One region of the Streptomyces sp. NPDC101151 genome, then DNA from elsewhere that is predicted to be linked to it. Evidence: riboswitches for the same ligand, from Rfam matches in the RefSeq annotation. Region 1 holds a riboswitch; the other holds the start of a gene.
What was found. Region 1 has a riboswitch for cyclic di-AMP ahead of ACIRU3_RS33365 (transglycosylase family protein). Riboswitches for the same ligand answer to the same signal wherever they lie in the genome.

Region 1 (9,165 bases):
ACGACGACGTCGATGGACGGCACGAGCATCTCCTTCGTGGATGTGACGCTGGTAGTGCGCGGCTGGTGTGCCTTGCGACTAGAGCCTAACCGTCCCGGGGGCGTCGGCCACCGACCGACCGTCCCGTGGACAAGGAGACGGTACCTATTGTTCACGCTCGGAACAAAGGGGCCTCCGAATGAGGCCCGGTCGAAGAGTGGGGAAACAGAGCCGGGAACCGTGGGCGGGAAACGGGGGCGGCCAACAGGGTGCGGAACCCGAGCGGGGAAACAAACGACCCCGCCCCGGCGCGTACGGGGGAACACGCGCCGGGGCGGGGAGCCCGTGGGGACGGGGGGATGACCCTCACGAGGCCCTCGGTCTGGGGGCAGGCCTTGTGAGGGCGCTGTGGTTCTGGTGGGAGCCGGGTGTTACTTCAGGTGCAGCTGCTGGCCCGGGTAGATGAGGTCGGCGTCCGCGACGACGTCCTTGTTCAGCTTGAACAGCTTCTCCCAGCCGCCCTCGACCTTGTGCTTCTCGGCGATGGTGCTGAGGGTGTCGCCCTTGACGACCTTGTACTCGCCGTCGCCCTTCTTGACCTTCTTGCCGGTCGGGGTGGTGACGGTCTTGCTCGCGGCCGGACGCTCGGCGGAGCGGGAGGCGGCCTGCTCGTCGGTGGAGCGGGTGGCGGTGCTCGGCGCGGTGGTCTTCGAGGGGGCGGCAGGGGCGGCACCGCCGTTGGGGGTGCTGGACAGGCCCGTGCCGCACACCGGCCAGGCGCCCTTGCCCTGGGCGGCGAGAACCTTCTCGGCGACGGCGATCTGCTGCGCCTTGGTGGCCTGGTTGGCCTGGGCGGCGTACTGGGCGCCGCCGTACGCGGCCCAGGTGGAGGCGGAGAACTGCAGACCGCCGTAGTAGCCGTTTCCGGTGTTGATGGACCAGTTGCCGCCGGCCTCGCACTGGGCGACCGCGTCCCACTCGGAGGCGGTGGCGGCGGAGGCGTTGCCGGCCGCCATCAGCGGGGCGGCGACAACGGCGCCGGTGACACCGGCGAGCGCGATGGCCCGGGTGGCCTTGGACGGACGACGGTGCTTGCCCTTGCCGGAAAACAGCATGGATCGATCCCCTCACCGACGCCTGCGAGGTGAGCTGTCGGGTTCGGGCCGGTTGAGTTGCCCGGCCGCGCCCCTTTCGGGACACGGCTCCACCCCAAGCCGGTGCCGGCATCAACTGCCGGTTCCGGCGCCTACCTTGGGTCCCCCGCTCCTGCCTACGGCGCATGACGCGACGACTGTTCCCGGGCAACCGCTGGCAGGATTCGGCGTTGCGACTGCCGGGGCTCGTGGTGACGAGCGGTCCCGACCGTAGACAGGCGATCGCGGGAATTTCAAAGACGATCAGGGCTTCTGAGACTCATCCCACACTTTCGCCAAAACGGACATTAAGTGTGAAGTGGGGCGTCAACTCCTGCTACTTATCGCCCTTTTCGCTACCGACTTTCAGGGTCTGACCGGCGGTGATGTGGTTCGGGTCGGCGCCGATGCTCTTCTTGTTGTCGGCGTAGAGGGCGTGCCATCCGCCGTCGACGTCAAGGGAGTCGGCGATGGAGGCGAGGGTGTCACCCTCGCGGACGGTGTAGGCGCTCGCGTCACGGGAGGCGTGGCGGCCGGACGTCTTGGCGTCCTGACCGTTTGTCACGCTTTCGTCCGCAGTGCCACCGCGGTGACGTCCGCCGCTGCCGAGGGCGCCCGTGTCGACCAGACTCCAAGAGCTGCCGGTCTGCCATGAATTGTCCGAGTCGTCCGTCGCGGGATCCATGGTCGCGGAGTCGCTGCCCTCCGCGCCTTCGGAGCCGGACGATGCGGATTTGTCGGACTTGGGGGTATCGGTCTCCTTGTCGGAGCCCTTGGAGCCGGCGTCCTTGCTCGCGTCGGACGACGGCTTGCCGGCCGCATCCGAGGAGGAGTCGGACGAGGACGAGGAATCCGGCAGATCAGACGAGTCGGACGTATCGCCGGAGCCGGACGGGTCCGAGGACTTCGACGAACCGCCGTCCTCCGCCGAGCCCGAACCGGAGTCCCCGACACCCGTGTCGACGTCCAGCGAGCCGGAGTTCGACGTCAGCCCGGAGAGCAGGGCGCAGGTGGCCCAGGGCGTGGTGTCCTGGTCGGCGAGGATCCTCTCGGCGACGGCGATCTGCTGCGACCGGCTGGCCTGGTCGGCGCTGGAGGCGTACTGGCCGCCGCCGTACGTGTCCCAGTCGTCCTGGGATATCTGCAGGCCGCCGTAGTACCCGTTGCCGGTGTCGGCGCTCCAGGAGCCACCGCTCTCGCACTCGGCCACCTTGTCCCACGTGGTGCCGTCGGCCGCGTTGGCGCTCGCCGCACCGAGGAGCGGGATGGCGATGGCGGAGCCGGTCACTCCCGCCGCGACGAGGAGGGCCGGAGCCTGACGGGGGCGACGGTGACGACCGTTCCCGGAGAGCATGCGGAAGCCTTTCGTGCGACAGCGGGGCCGGCGCGGCGCATGAAACTCGGGGCCACGCTGAGGGGTGAACGTATAGGCAGACGATCACTTGTCACAAGTTAATGCCGCGTAGATCACGTGAAGATCACAGAGGCGAACATCCGTCATGTTCCGCTGTGCGGGCTGTGCTCACGGAGCGGGCGTGAATTCCACGGGGAGCGTGCGCAGGCCGCGCATGATGAGTCCGCCGCGCCAGCGCAGCTCGGCCGGGTCCGCCGCGAGCCGCAGGTCGGGGAGGCGGGTGAGGAGGGTGGCGAGCGCGGTCTGGCCCTCCAGACGGGCGAGCGGGGCGCCGAGGCAGTAGTGGATGCCGTGGCCGTATCCGAGGTGCTGGTTGTCCCGGCGGGACAGGTCCAGGACGTCCGGATCGGCGAACCGCTCCGGATCCCGGTCGGCTGCGGCGAGTACGACGAGCACCGGGTCCCCGGCGGCGATGTCCTGCCCGCCGATGGTGAGCGGCCGGGTGGCGAACCGCCAGGTGGCCAGCTCCACCGGGCCGTCGTAGCGCAGGAGTTCCTCGACACCGGTCTCCAGGAGGTCCCTGTGCCCGGCGGCCAGGGAGCGTTGCAGACGGTGGCGCTGCTCGGGGTGGGTGAGCAGGGCGTAGGTGCCGTTGCCGATCAGGTTCACGGTGGTCTCGAACCCGGCGAACAGGAGGATGAAGGCCATCGCGGCGGCCTCGTTCTCGGTGAGGTGCTCGCCGTGGTCGGAGGCGCGGATGAGGCCGGAGATCAGGTCCTCGCCCGGGGTGGGCTCGGCGGGCAGCGCCTCCCGCTTGCGGTGGATCAGCTCGGCGAGGTAGCCGCGCATCTTCTTCACCGACCGCGCGACCCCGCCCCGCGGTCCGCCCCCGTGGCGGATCATCATCCCGGCCCAGTCGCGGAAGTCGTCCTGGTCATCGCGCGGGACTCCGAGCAGGTCGCAGATGGCGTAAATGGGGAGCGGGAAGGCGAAGTCGTGGATGAGGTCGGCCGAGCCCTTCTTCGCGAACCCGGCGATGAGGTGGTCGGTCAGCTCCTGCACCCGGGGCGCGAACTCGGCGACCGTGCGGGGCGTGAACGCCTTGCTGACCAGCCGGCGCAGCCGGGTGTGGTCCGGCGGGTCGATGTTCAGCAGGTGCGTCATCAGCTCGGCCTTGCGCTCGCCCGGGATACCGGTCTTCCCCTTGGCGTGCGCGGGCTCGTCGTGATGCGCCGGGTTCTTGCTCAGCCGCTGGTCGGCCAGGGCCTGCTTGGCATCGCCGTACCGGGTGACCAGCCAGGCCTCGACCCCGCTGGGCAGCCGCGTCCGGTGCACGGGTGCGTTCTCCCGCAGCCAGGCGTAGGCGGGGTACGGGTCGGTGGCGAACTCCCAGGTGAAGAGGTCGGGGGTGGAGTCGTCGGAGTCGAGCTGGTCGGTCACTTCTCGACGGTATCCGCAGCGGGGCCCAACTCCGCCATCGCGGTCGGATGCCCGGCGGCGGCCGCCCGCCGGAGCCAGTCGTCGGCGCTCTCCCGAAGGGCCAGGCTGACGCGGTACGCGGCGGCGGCATCGCCCTGCTCGGCGGCGGCCCTGAGGTGGCGCAGCCCGGCCTCGGTCTCCCCGGTCGCCACCAGCAGCTCCCCCAGCTCCGCGTGCAGCTCCTGCTGGAGCTTCACGTCGTCGACGCCGGCCTCCAGCGCCTTCCGGAACCAGTGGACGGCCTCCGGTGCGTTGTCCTTCCCCATCGCTATGCCGCCGAGCACCACCATCGCGTCGGCCACGCCTGCCTCCGCCCGGGGAGTCAACAGCCGGTCCGCCGTCCGGACGACCGCCGCCTCGGTCTCCTTGTCCTCTGCGGCGTCCAGCAGCTGGAACCACACGGTCACCGGTATGTCCGCCGGTTCCCCGGAGGCCGGGAGATCCGCCACCAGCGATCCGTAGGCCGCGAAGACGGTCTCGTCCTCGGTGTCCGGCACCAGCAGGCCCGTCACCCCGTACCGGGGCCTCGTCGCCCAGGCCAGCGCCTCGTCGATGGACTCCTGTCCGCTCCTCGGCACCTCGTGGCCGTACTCCTGCGCGATCCTCTCCAGCGCATCGGCCGGCAGGGGGCCGGCGAACCCGCAGCGTGCGGCGTCGACCGCCGCCCGCACGAGGAGGTGCCCGCGAGGATGCGCACCGGCCCGCCGTGCTCTGCGCCACTCGTCCCACAGCTCCGGTCCCACCGCCAGATACTCCGGCACCGTGCGGTCGCCGCGTCCCTTCAGGGCGCCGAGCAGCCGGGGGTCGTCGGCCTGCGCCAGCCGTCCGAGTTCCGTCCCGCTCCACGCGTGTCTGAGCTCGACGGTCTCGGCACGGCTGAGCACGCGCGAGGCCCGGCCGCCGCCGAACCGGCGCGCGTCGTACGCGTCGTCGCGCATCGTCGCGACGATCGGCACCCCGAGGCCGGTGAGCTGGGCCAGCAGGCCGGTGTCCAGGCCCGTTTCACCCAGGTGGCCTTCCAGTTCGTCGAGCCACAGGACGTATGCGCCGGGGCGCTCGCGCAGGATGCCCGGCAGCGCCTGCAGGTCGGCGCCCGGTGCGGGGGCGCACAGCCGTGTGTCCGGCGGCAGCGCGGCGGCCGCGGCGGCCCAGGCGGTCCGGCTCTTGCCGGAGAACGGTCCACCGGTCACCACGACCAGCCCGCCCCGGTGCAGCAGCCGGATCAGCCGGTCGTCCGCGTCCCGGCCGACGTACGGCGCGAGCTCGCTCTCCTCGTCGAAGCGCCGGGTCCGGTGGACGCCCAGGGCGATGGGGTCGGCCGTGCGGACGGCCGGCCAGGTGCCGGGGTCGGGGAAGGCCGCGGCCGGACCGTAGTGGAGGTGCTGCACGCCGGTGACCGGCCCGTGAAAGGTGCCCTGCCGGAAGTCGACGGTGTCACCCGAGGCCGCCATGAACTCGTCCAGTATGTCCTTGAGTTCCTCGGCCACCGTCTCCGGCGCGTCCACGAGCACCTCCTGGAGCCGGTCTCGCCAGTGCTCCTGGGTCGCGCCGGCGCCGGAGTGTTCCTCGGGTGACGCGCCGAACCGGGCGAGGTCCTCGGCGTCACCGTCCATCCCGCGGCGCCGGAACAGCTCGGCGACCCGCTGCTGCATCTGCTTCCAGGCCGTCGACCCGACAGCGCTCACGATCGCCTCGGCCGCCATGAACTCCAGTGCGGAACCCACCCGTGTCCCCCTGTCCCGTTTTCTCCAGGCTTTCGCCCAACGGTACTGAGCCGGAGGCTTCCTGACGTCCCGTATGCTCCTCGGCCGTCACTTCTTCCGGGACCCGCCGGCCCCCGGGGCCCTCAGCCGGCCTCCTTCTCCCGTATGGCGTCCCGGTACACGCGCGCCGCCGCCCGCAGCGCCGCCTCCGGGTCGACACCGTCCGCCTCGGCGCGGACGGCGAGCGCCAGCAGCTCGTAGCCGATGCCGTCGCCCTGCGGCAGGGGGACGTCCAGGTCCGCCGTGCGGGCGCGGGAGGCGAGCTTGGCGGTGAGGGCGAGGCCGGGCTGGCCGAGGGGGACGCCGTCGGTGACCGAGGTACGCCGTTTCTCCTCGGCCTTGGTGCGCAGCCAGTGCGCCTTGACGTCCTCCGGGGTCTCGGCCTTCTCGTCGCCGAAGACGTGCGGGTGGCGGTGGATCAGTTTGGCGACGATGCCGCCGGCCACGTCGTCCACGGAGAACGGCGCTTCCGGGTCCTCCTCGGCGATCCGGGAGTGGAAGACGACCTGGAGCAGGACGTCGCCCAGTTCCTCCCGCAGCTCCGCGCGGTCGCCTGCCTCGATCGCCTCGACCAGTTCGTACGCCTCCTCGATGCCGTACTTGGCCAGGCCCTTGTGGGTCTGCCGGGACGACCAGGGGCACTCGGCGCGGATGCGGTCCATGACCTGGACGAGGTCGAGGAGGCGGGCGCCGGGCAGGTCGTAGGAGGCGGGCAGCAGCTCCAGCTCCGGCATCCGCACCCTGCCCGAGCCGGCCAGGCGGGCCAGGCCGTCGGTGAGGGCGGGCTCTCCCTCACCCGTGGCCACGACCACCACGGTCCGCCCGCCGGCGCAGGTGTCGACCAGCTCCTGGGCGGTGGGGGCGGCCTCCCCCACCGATATCCCCGCCTCCCGCAGATACGGCAGCTGCGGATGCGCTCCGTCCGCGCACAGCACGGCGTCGGCGGCGCGCAGCGCCTGCCAGGCGGGCCAGGACAGCAGGCCGGGTGCGACACGGTGGCTGGTGGTGAGCAGGACGATGCGGCCGGGTGCGGCTTCGGGGCTGGTTGCGTTCACGATCCGAACGTAACCCACGGCGAGGACGGACGGGACCGGTTGTCCACAGGGCCGGAAGGGTCATGTGATCTTACGACCGGCTGCCTTGTCTCGGCCGCCGACGTACCGTTCCGGCACCCCGGAAAACCCCCCGCTACGCGGGCTCCTGCTGCGCCCCGGTCGCCGTGACCTCTCGTACCCACGGGGTCTTGGCATCGACCCGGCTGCTCTTCTGCACGTCCCAGGAGCCGTAGCGCGGGTTGAGGTCGATGTGGAGTTCGTCGGACGCCTGCGACAGGGCCTTCCAGAAGGCGGGCTGCGTGGTGTCGGTGCCGAGCCTCGCGGCGAGCTTCTGTGCCTCGAGCTGAAGGCGCAGGTTGTCGTCCAGGCGCTTGGGCGCGATGCCGTACTTCTGCAGCCAGGCCGTCTCCAGCCCCTTGGCGCCGCCGGCCTGCTGCTCCAGACCGGAGCGCATCTGCAGGACCTCTTTGCGGCTGACCGTGATCCCCTCGTCCTGCGCGGCACGGTGCAGCACCCGGTCGAGGACCATGTTGTGCAGGGTGTCGCGGGTGAGGCCGCCGGTGGAGGCGAGGACCTGCTGGTACTGGGTGTCGTCCGGCACGGCGGCCCGCTGTGCCCTGCGTACCTCGCCGACCCGGTTCTCCAGCTGGGCGACGGTGATCCGCTGCCCTCCCACGACGGCGGCCGCGCCGGGGTGCGCATCGTTTCCGCACGCGGTGAGGAGGGGTGCCGCGGCGGCGATCGCGGCGGAGAGGACGAGCGCGGTGCGACGGCGGCGGTGCAAGGAGACCTCCAAGGGAGATTGTGCGACGGTGCACAAAGTCTTGCGGTGATCGATGGTAGGCAGTGGGCAGGCTCCGGCCAACCCATTCGACCAACGATTCGCACCCGCTTCGGGCACCGCCGCGCCACCGCGGTGGGGGCCGCCGGGTCAGCCGGTGATCGCCACCGGCGCGTCCCACGCGTCACGGTCGACGGTGAGCGTGACGCCGCCGTGCGTCTCCTTGCTGTTGACCATGTACTGGTGGGCGCGGCTGTGGCCGGTGAACCGGGTGGAGCCCCACGGCCAGTCCGCGGTGGTGGTGTTCTGCTTGTCCCACAGCGCGTACCAGAGGTTGCCCGGCAGGTCCGTCCTGTCCGACGCGGTGGCGACCGCCTTGGCGCTGGAGCTGGTGAAGCCGTAGTAACCGGCGCGGTACGTCTTGGCGTGCAGGCCCTTGTCGAAGGCGCGCACGTACGTCAGGACCGCGTCGTTGCACGCCTTGTTCGCGCTGTCGTACGCCTCCATGTCGAGGTAGATCGGGCTGCCCGCCTTCATACCGAGCGCGGAGGCCTTGGCCACGGCGTCGGCGGCGTCCTTCGCGCCCAGGGACGTGGCGGTGGAGGCCGTCAGCTTCTCCGGGCTGGAGCCCGTCTGGCAGGGCGGCTGGGCACCGACGTAGATCGGGACGAGCTTCCAGCCCATGGCGGTGACGCTCTTGACCCAGGTGGAAGTGAGGTTGGGCTGGGCACAGCCGCGGTTCCTGCCGCCCACGTAGACGGCGGCGGCACCGTAGAAACCGGTGTGCCAGGCCTTCATCGCGGACTGCGAGGGCGCGGTGCAGGTGTCGAAGGCGCGGCCGGTGAACGTCTTCTGCGCGGGCCAGGCGGTGGCGGCCATGGAGGTCTGCGCGGCGATACCGGCTCCGGCGGCGACGGCCGCCCCGGCCACCGCCCACGTGACGTACCTGCGCTTCTTCGACTGCCGATGGCCGGCCATGAACCCCACCCCTGCTCGTGCGTGCCTGTGCAAAACGAAGCGCAACCTATCCGGCGCCGCTCCCGATTTCTGGAAACGCAATCCCCCGAAGATCACAAGAATCTCCCAGAGAACAGCAAAATCTAGCCGCGCACCTGCCCCAGCCACTGCAGGGTGCGGCGGATGTCCGCCGCCAGCGGATGGCCGGGGCCGTGGAAACGCTCCACGTCCATCAGCAGCCGCGCGAGCGTGTCGTGGGCGGCCGGGCGGTCCCCGACGGCGAGCAGCAGGTGTCCGATGCGGCGCCGCACGTCGTGGGCGAGCTGCGGGTCTCCGGAGACGTACTGGTTCTCGTAGTAGGGCAGCAGCGCGCGGTACTCGGCGAGCGCCGCCGCCGGTTCGCCGAGCTGCTCCAGGCACTGCGCGGCCTCGTATCGGAAGCGCAGGGACTGCGGGTCGGCCTGGCCGGCCTCGGCGGCGCGTTCGTCGGCGAGACGGCGCAGTTCGGGCAGCGCGCGCCGGTACTGGCCGTCGTCCATGAGCGTGGCCGCGTACTGCTTGCGCAGGGTGCGCACGACCGGGGAGTGCCGGCCGTGCTGCTCGGCCGCGGCGGGCAGGATCGCGCCGAGGATGTCCACGGCCTGGGTGATGCGGCCCTCCCCGA
Region 2 (6,394 bases), on a different contig from region 1:
CGAGGACAGCGAGGCCGCCACGCCGGCCGCGGGGCCCGACGACACCGGAGCGGTCGCGCCCGTCCGCTTCCACTCCATATGGGCGGCCGGGATCTCCTCCAGGAAGCGGGAGGGCGGGTTGTACGACGGCTGCCCCCAGGCGCTGCGCACCGCCGACCGCGTGAGGTAGAGCCGCTCCCGCGCGCGTGTGATGCCGACGTACGCCAGGCGCCGCTCCTCCTCCAGCTCCTTGGTCTGGCCGAGCGCGCGCATGTGCGGGAAGACGCCGTCCTCCATGCCGGTCAGGAAGACGACCGGGAACTCCAGGCCCTTGGCCGTGTGCAGGGTCATCAGGGTGATGACTCCGGAGCCGTCCTCCTCGTCGTCCGGGATCTGGTCGGAATCGGCGACCAGAGCGACCTTCTCCAGGAAATCGGACAGCGCCACGGACTCGCCCTCGCCGCGCTCCTGCTCGAACTCCAAAGCCACGGCCGCGAGTTCCTGGAGGTTCTCGATGCGGGTCTCGTCCTGCGGGTCGGTGGAGGCCTGCAGCTCGGCGAGATAGCCGGTGCGCTCGAGAATCGCCTCCAGGACCGTCGCCGGACCGGCGCCCGACTCGACGATCGTCCGGAGGTCCTCCATCAGCGTATTGAACCGCTTCACGGCGTTCGTGGAGCGCGCGGCCATGCCGTACGCCTCGTCGACGCGGCGCAGCGCCTGCGGGAAGCTGATCTTCTCGCGCTGGGCGAGAGCGTCGATCATCGCCTCCGCGCGGTCGCCGATGCCGCGCTTGGGGACGTTGAGGATGCGGCGCAGCGGCACCGAGTCCTCGGGGTTGGCGAGGACACGCAGGTAGGCCAGGACGTCCCGGACCTCCTTGCGCTCGTAGAAGCGGACGCCGCCGACGACCTTGTAGGGCAGGCCGACGCGGATGAAGACCTCTTCGAAGACACGGGACTGGGCGTTGGTGCGGTAGAAGACGGCGACGTCCCCGGACTTCGCCTCTCCCGCGTCCGTGAGGCGGTCTATCTCGTCGGCGACGAACTGGGCCTCGTCGTGCTCGGTGTCGGCCACGTAGCCGGTGATGCGCGCGCCCTGGCCGGCGTTGGTCCACAGGTTCTTGGGGCGGCGGGACTCGTTGCGCTCGATGACCGCGTTGGCGGCGGACAGGATGGTCTGCGTGGAGCGGTAGTTCTGCTCCAGCAGGATCGTCGTCGCGTTCGGGTAGTCCTCCTCGAACTGGAGGATGTTGCGGATGGTCGCGCCACGGAAGGCGTAGATCGACTGGTCCGCGTCACCCACCACGCACAGTTCGGCGGGCGGCAGGTCGTACTCGCTCGGCGGTACGTCGGATCCGCCGGCGCGTTCGCCCGTGCCCACCAGCTCGCGCACCAGCGCGTACTGGGCGTGGTTGGTGTCCTGGTACTCGTCCACCAGGACGTGCCGGAAGCGGCGGCGGTAGTGCTCGGCGACGTCCGGGAAGGCGCGCAGCAGGTTGACCGTCGTCATGATCAGGTCGTCGAAGTCGAGCGCGTTGGCCTCGCGCAGCCGCGACTGGTAGAGCGCGTAGGCCTGGGCGAGGGTCTTCTCGAAGCCGTCTGCGGCCTGGGCGGCGAAGTCCTCCTCGTCGATCAGCTCGTTCTTGAGGTTGCTGATCTTGGCGCTGAAGGACTTGGGCGGGAAGCGCTTGGGGTCGAGGTCCAGGTCGCGGCAGACCAGGGCCATCAGGCGCTTGGAGTCGGCGGCGTCGTAGATGGAGAAACTCGACGTGAAGCCGAGCTTCTTCGACTCGCGCCGCAGGATCCGTACGCACGCGCTGTGGAAGGTCATGACCCACATCGCGTTCGCGCGCGGGCCGACGAGCTGTTCGACGCGCTCCTTCATCTCGCCCGCGGCCTTGTTGGTGAAGGTGATCGCGAGGATCTGGCCCGGGTGCACGTTCCGCTCGGCGAGCAGGTGGGCGATGCGGTGGGTGAGCACGCGGGTCTTGCCGGAGCCGGCGCCGGCGACGATGAGCAGCGGCGAGGCGGCATGGACGACCGCGGCGCGCTGGTTCTCGTTCAGCCCCTCCAGGAGCGCTGCCGCGTCGATCGCGGGGCGCGGGGCGCCGTCGCGGTAGTACGCGTCCCGGTCCGGCGGTGCGTCGAACTTCCCGCCGAACAGATCGTCCGGAAGCGGCTCCGGAGCGTGATCGTCCTCGGGCGGCGGCGGGGATTCCTCCTCGCGCCCGCGAGGGCTCTGGAGGTCCGCCAGGAAGCTGTCGTCAAAGAGGCTGCTCATCGCTCTCCGAGTTTAGGGCGCCGCACCGACAACCGGCCGCCACCCCGGGAACATGGCCGGTTTCCCGAAGAGTTGATCAACGCACCCGCGGGTGCCCTCCGAGCCCTCACGCTGCGGAAGCGCCTTGTCACACGCGTATGAAAGTGCCCTCAGGTCACGGAAATGTATCGGACATATGGCACACCAACCTTCACAGGAGTCACACCAGTTGGCTAGGTTGCCGTCAGGCCGCACGAACCCTTCCGGCGAACGTCGCCGAGCGCCGCGGCCTCCGCCGAGTCCGGTGCGCCTTCAGGGCAGCCGGAGCCGGGGACCCACCGATCCTGGGGTGAATCGGCCGACTCCCACCCGGGACGACGCCGTAGGGCAACCCTTCCGAAGCACCCGCCCGAACCCGACAGCTAACCCGGTAGGCGGCACATTGGAAGGAGTCGCCACCCTTGGCGTCGCACCGCAAGCCGCGCCCCGGCGGAACCGGGGGACCGGGCCTCCGCACGCCCGCTCTCGCCACCGCCGCCCTCACCTCCGTGGCCGTACTGTCCCAGACGGCCGGGACCGCCCACGCCGACGACGGCAGGCCGAGCCTGGAGGAGATCGAGAAGAAGGTCGACGAGCTCTATCGCCGGGCGGACTCGGCCACCGAGCGGCCCGAGGAGGCCACGGAGCGGGCCGACCGGCAGCGAGGGCGTCCGGACGCCCTCCGCGGGAAGGCCCTGTCCGCGGACGCCCCGCAGGAGCATGCGGAACGCCCGCCGGACTACTTCGCCCAGAACCGGCTGATGGACCGGCTGGCCTCGACCGTGAAGAAACGGCAGGAGACGACCAGGAGCCTGGAGACACCGGTCGCGCCGCCCGCCGTGCCGCCGGTTGCGACGACCCTCGTGCCGCCGGTCGCGCCGCCCGCCGTGCCGCCGGTTGCGACGACGCTCGTGCCGCCGGTTGCGACGACGCTCGTGCCGCCGGCCGCGACGGCCCCCGTGTCGCCGATCACGCCGCCGCTTGCGACGCCAGCCGCGACGCCGCACGACCCCAAGAGCGCCAAGGCAGCCGTCCAGAGGAAGCTCGCCTCCGCCCGTGAGCTGCTGTCCCGGCCGACCGCCCCGGAGCAGGTGCGGCAGTCCACGCTCGGGCAGTGGCCGCAGGAGGAGGCCGGTACGCCGTCGTACGGGTCCTCCGGCGCGCAGGCCACCAAGGCCGAGAAGGCGATCGCCTTCGCCCGCGCCCAGATCGGCAAGCCGTATGTGAACGGGGCCAGCGGCCCGGGCTCCTACGACTGCGCCGGCCTCATCCAGGCCGCCTGGAGGGCCGCCGGCGTCACCCTGCCGCGCACCGCGCGCGACCAGGCCGCCGCGGGCACCGCGGTCTCCCTCGCCGACGCGCACCCCGGTGACCTGGTCTTCTTCCATGACGACCACAGCCATGTCGGCCTCTGCACCGGCGACGGGATGATGATCCACTCACCGAGACCTGGCGCGTACATCCGCGAGGAGTCCGTCCACCACGGAGGAGAATCGATCATCCGCAGCGTGGTCCGGCCTGCCTGACGTGCTCTTTTCGAGCCCCACGCGCGCGTGCCCTGCGCGTGGGGCGCGCGGGGATACCTAGCATCGGGCGCATGCCCAGGATCTCGGCTCTGCGTGCGTGGTGGGTGGGGCGTCCGCCGGCGGCGGGGGCCGCCGTCATGGCGACCGGCATTGTGTCGGTCGGCCTGCATCTGACGGGTGCCGAAACGGTGTCCCTGGTCTTCCTGTGGCTGGCCTGTGTCGCCTGGCTGGCGCTGGCCGCCGACTTCCTCGTACGGCTGGTGACGCAGCGGCGGCGCTGGGTGGCCGAGGCGAAGAGCCCGGGCGCACTCACCGCCGTCGCCGCCACGGCGGTGCTGGGCACCCGGTTCTCGGCGCTGGGCCGGCAGACGCCGGCCGGGGCACTGCTGGCGCTGGCGGTGCTGTTGTGGCCGGTGCTGCTGTTCCTTGTCCTACGACACTGGGAGCGGCGCATGCCGGGGGCGGTGTTCCTGTGCTGTGTGGCCACACAGGCGCCGGCGGTGCTGGCGGCCACGCTGGCCGCGGCCGAGACGGTGGCATGGCTCGCGCGTGCGGCGCTGGTGCTGTTCTGGCTGGGCCTGGTGCTCTACTGCCTGGCCCTGCCGCGCTTCGATCCGCGGCAGGTCTTCGAGGGGGCCGGGGACCACTGGATCGCGGGCGGGGCGCTCGCCATCTCGGCGCTGGCCGGGGCGAAGCTGCTCTCCGCCGACAGTGCGCGGCTGTACCTGTGGAACGACGACGACCGGGGCGTGCTGCGCAACGTGACCGTCGCACTGCTCGTCCTGGACCTGGTCTGGTACGTGGTCCTGCTGGCCGCCGAGGTGGCCCGGCCGCGGCTGCGCTACGACCTGCGGCGGTGGGCCACGGTGTTCCCCCTGGGGATGACGGGGACGGCCACGCTGGCGGTCGCGGCCGCCCTGGGCGTCGGATGGCTGAAGGGGCCGGGGCAGGTGCTGGTGTGGGTGTCGGTGGCGGCGTGGCTCGCGGTCGCGGCCGGCGCGGTCCTCGCGACCCGCGCCGGGATCAGCGGACGGCGCTGAGCGTCACGTCCACAGCACGGCGATGAAGATGTTCGCGATGGTCAGCGCGCCGACCAGACCGAAGAGGCGCTTGTCCACCTGCTCCTCGTCGCGCTTCACGTACACCAGTCCGAGGATCACGATCAGCAGGGCCAGCTTCACGCCGATCTTGACGGTGTCGACGTGGTGGTCGTCGGCCTGGTTGAGCCCGACCAGGGCCACGCCGGTGACCAGCATGGTGAACGCGCCGTGCAGCATCCCGGGGACGAAGCGGGCCGTGCCCTGGCCCATCGCCTTCATCTGAGTGAGGAAACCGCCGAGCAGCGCGGCGATGCCGATGATGTGCAGGCCGACGAAGAGATGGATGAGTACGTCCATGAGCCCGGAGCCTAACGAGGGGCTCCGGGGGCTCCTGTCACCGGGACCGCCCACAGCAGGCATGGATCTTGCATATATGCGCCCCATAGCACTACCCGACTTCCGCGTCCCCCGCATTCCGCGCATCGGTCACCACGCTGCGTGAAGGCGACGACTCCGGATCCGTAATCCGGTCGCATGTGGTCACTGCTCGATCCGTCTGAGCCAGTTCCGTACTCCGCGTTACCTTCCTGTCACAGACGGGCCTAGCGTCCTCCCCCAGGTGACCGGCTCCCCACCGCCGCCCGGGCCAGGGGCGGCAGTCGGCCACCACCGCCGAGAAAGGCCCGGTGGCGGCCCGCTCCCCCTGTGCGGGCCGCCACCGGACGCTCCGACCGCTCGGTCGCAGGAGCCCTAGGGAAGGACGTGACGGTCCAGGTGGCAGCGCACCGCAAGCCCCGAGAGCGCTCGCTCGGCGGCACCACGGCCCGGACGGCCGCCACCCTCGCTCTGGCGGGCGCGGCCACCGCGACGGCCTTCGACGGGACGGGCAACGCCGAGCCGCAGCTGACACCGGCGCAGGTGAAGGCCAAGGTGGACAAGCTGTACCAGGAGGCGGAGGCCGCCACCGAGACGTACAACGGAGCCAAGGAGAAGGCGGATGCGGCCCAGCGACGGCTGCACTCGCTGCAGGACGAGACCGCCCGCAGGCAGCAGAAGCTCAACGCGGCCCGGGACGCGCTGGGTTCCTTCGCCGCTGCGCAGTACCGCGAGGGCGGGATCGACTCCGCCTGGCAGCTCGCCCTGTCCAGCGACCCCGACCGGTACCTGGACAGTGCCGCGTTCGTGGAGCGGGCCGGCGCACGGCAGGCAGGGGCGGTGGCACGGGTACGCGAACAGCTGCGGGAGATCGAGCAGTTGCGCGGTGCCTCCCGCATCGAGCTGAAGTCACTGCGGTCGCGGCAGGCTGAGCTGAAGCGGCAGAAGAAGACCATCACCGGGAAGCTGGCGGAGGCACGCGGGCTGCTGGCACGGCTCACTCCGCCGGAGCGGGCGCAGGTCACCGGCGACGGCAGCGCGCAGGGGCGCGCCTCACGGTCGGCGTCGGACACGCGGGCGGCCCTGGAGCAGGCTGGATCCGTCGCGGCCCCCGGCTCCCGCGCGTCGGCGGCCATCGGCTACGCCTACCAGAAGCTCGGCAGCCCCTATGTGTGG

Region 2: it holds a riboswitch for cyclic di-AMP, as region 1 does, so the genes downstream of both, ACIRU3_RS01290 (C40 family peptidase) here and ACIRU3_RS33365 (transglycosylase family protein) in region 1, are expected to answer to the same signal.

Annotation. Positions count from the first base shown of each region.
Region 1 is NZ_JBIWPP010000024.1:111,789-120,953, forward strand. It holds gene eno (phosphopyruvate hydratase) at 1-29, opposite strand, end outside; gene ACIRU3_RS33365 (transglycosylase family protein) at 411-1,094, opposite strand; cyclic di-AMP (ydaO/yuaA leader) riboswitch at 1,099-1,267, opposite strand; gene ACIRU3_RS33370 (transglycosylase family protein) at 1,450-2,466, opposite strand; gene ACIRU3_RS33375 (cytochrome P450) at 2,635-3,906, opposite strand; gene ACIRU3_RS33380 (tetratricopeptide repeat protein) at 3,903-5,669, opposite strand; gene ACIRU3_RS33385 (nucleoside triphosphate pyrophosphohydrolase) at 5,792-6,763, opposite strand; gene ACIRU3_RS33390 (SurA N-terminal domain-containing protein) at 6,897-7,547, opposite strand; gene ACIRU3_RS33395 (glycoside hydrolase domain-containing protein) at 7,695-8,522, opposite strand; gene ACIRU3_RS33400 (protein kinase) at 8,645-9,165, opposite strand, start outside.
Region 2 is NZ_JBIWPP010000001.1:278,620-285,013, forward strand. It holds gene pcrA (DNA helicase PcrA) at 1-2,259, opposite strand, end outside; cyclic di-AMP (ydaO/yuaA leader) riboswitch at 2,522-2,692, shown strand; gene ACIRU3_RS01290 (C40 family peptidase) at 2,700-3,803, shown strand; gene ACIRU3_RS01295 (tellurite resistance/C4-dicarboxylate transporter family protein) at 3,875-4,843, shown strand; gene ACIRU3_RS01300 (hypothetical protein) at 4,847-5,200, opposite strand; gene ACIRU3_RS01305 (NlpC/P60 family protein) at 5,618-6,394, shown strand, end outside.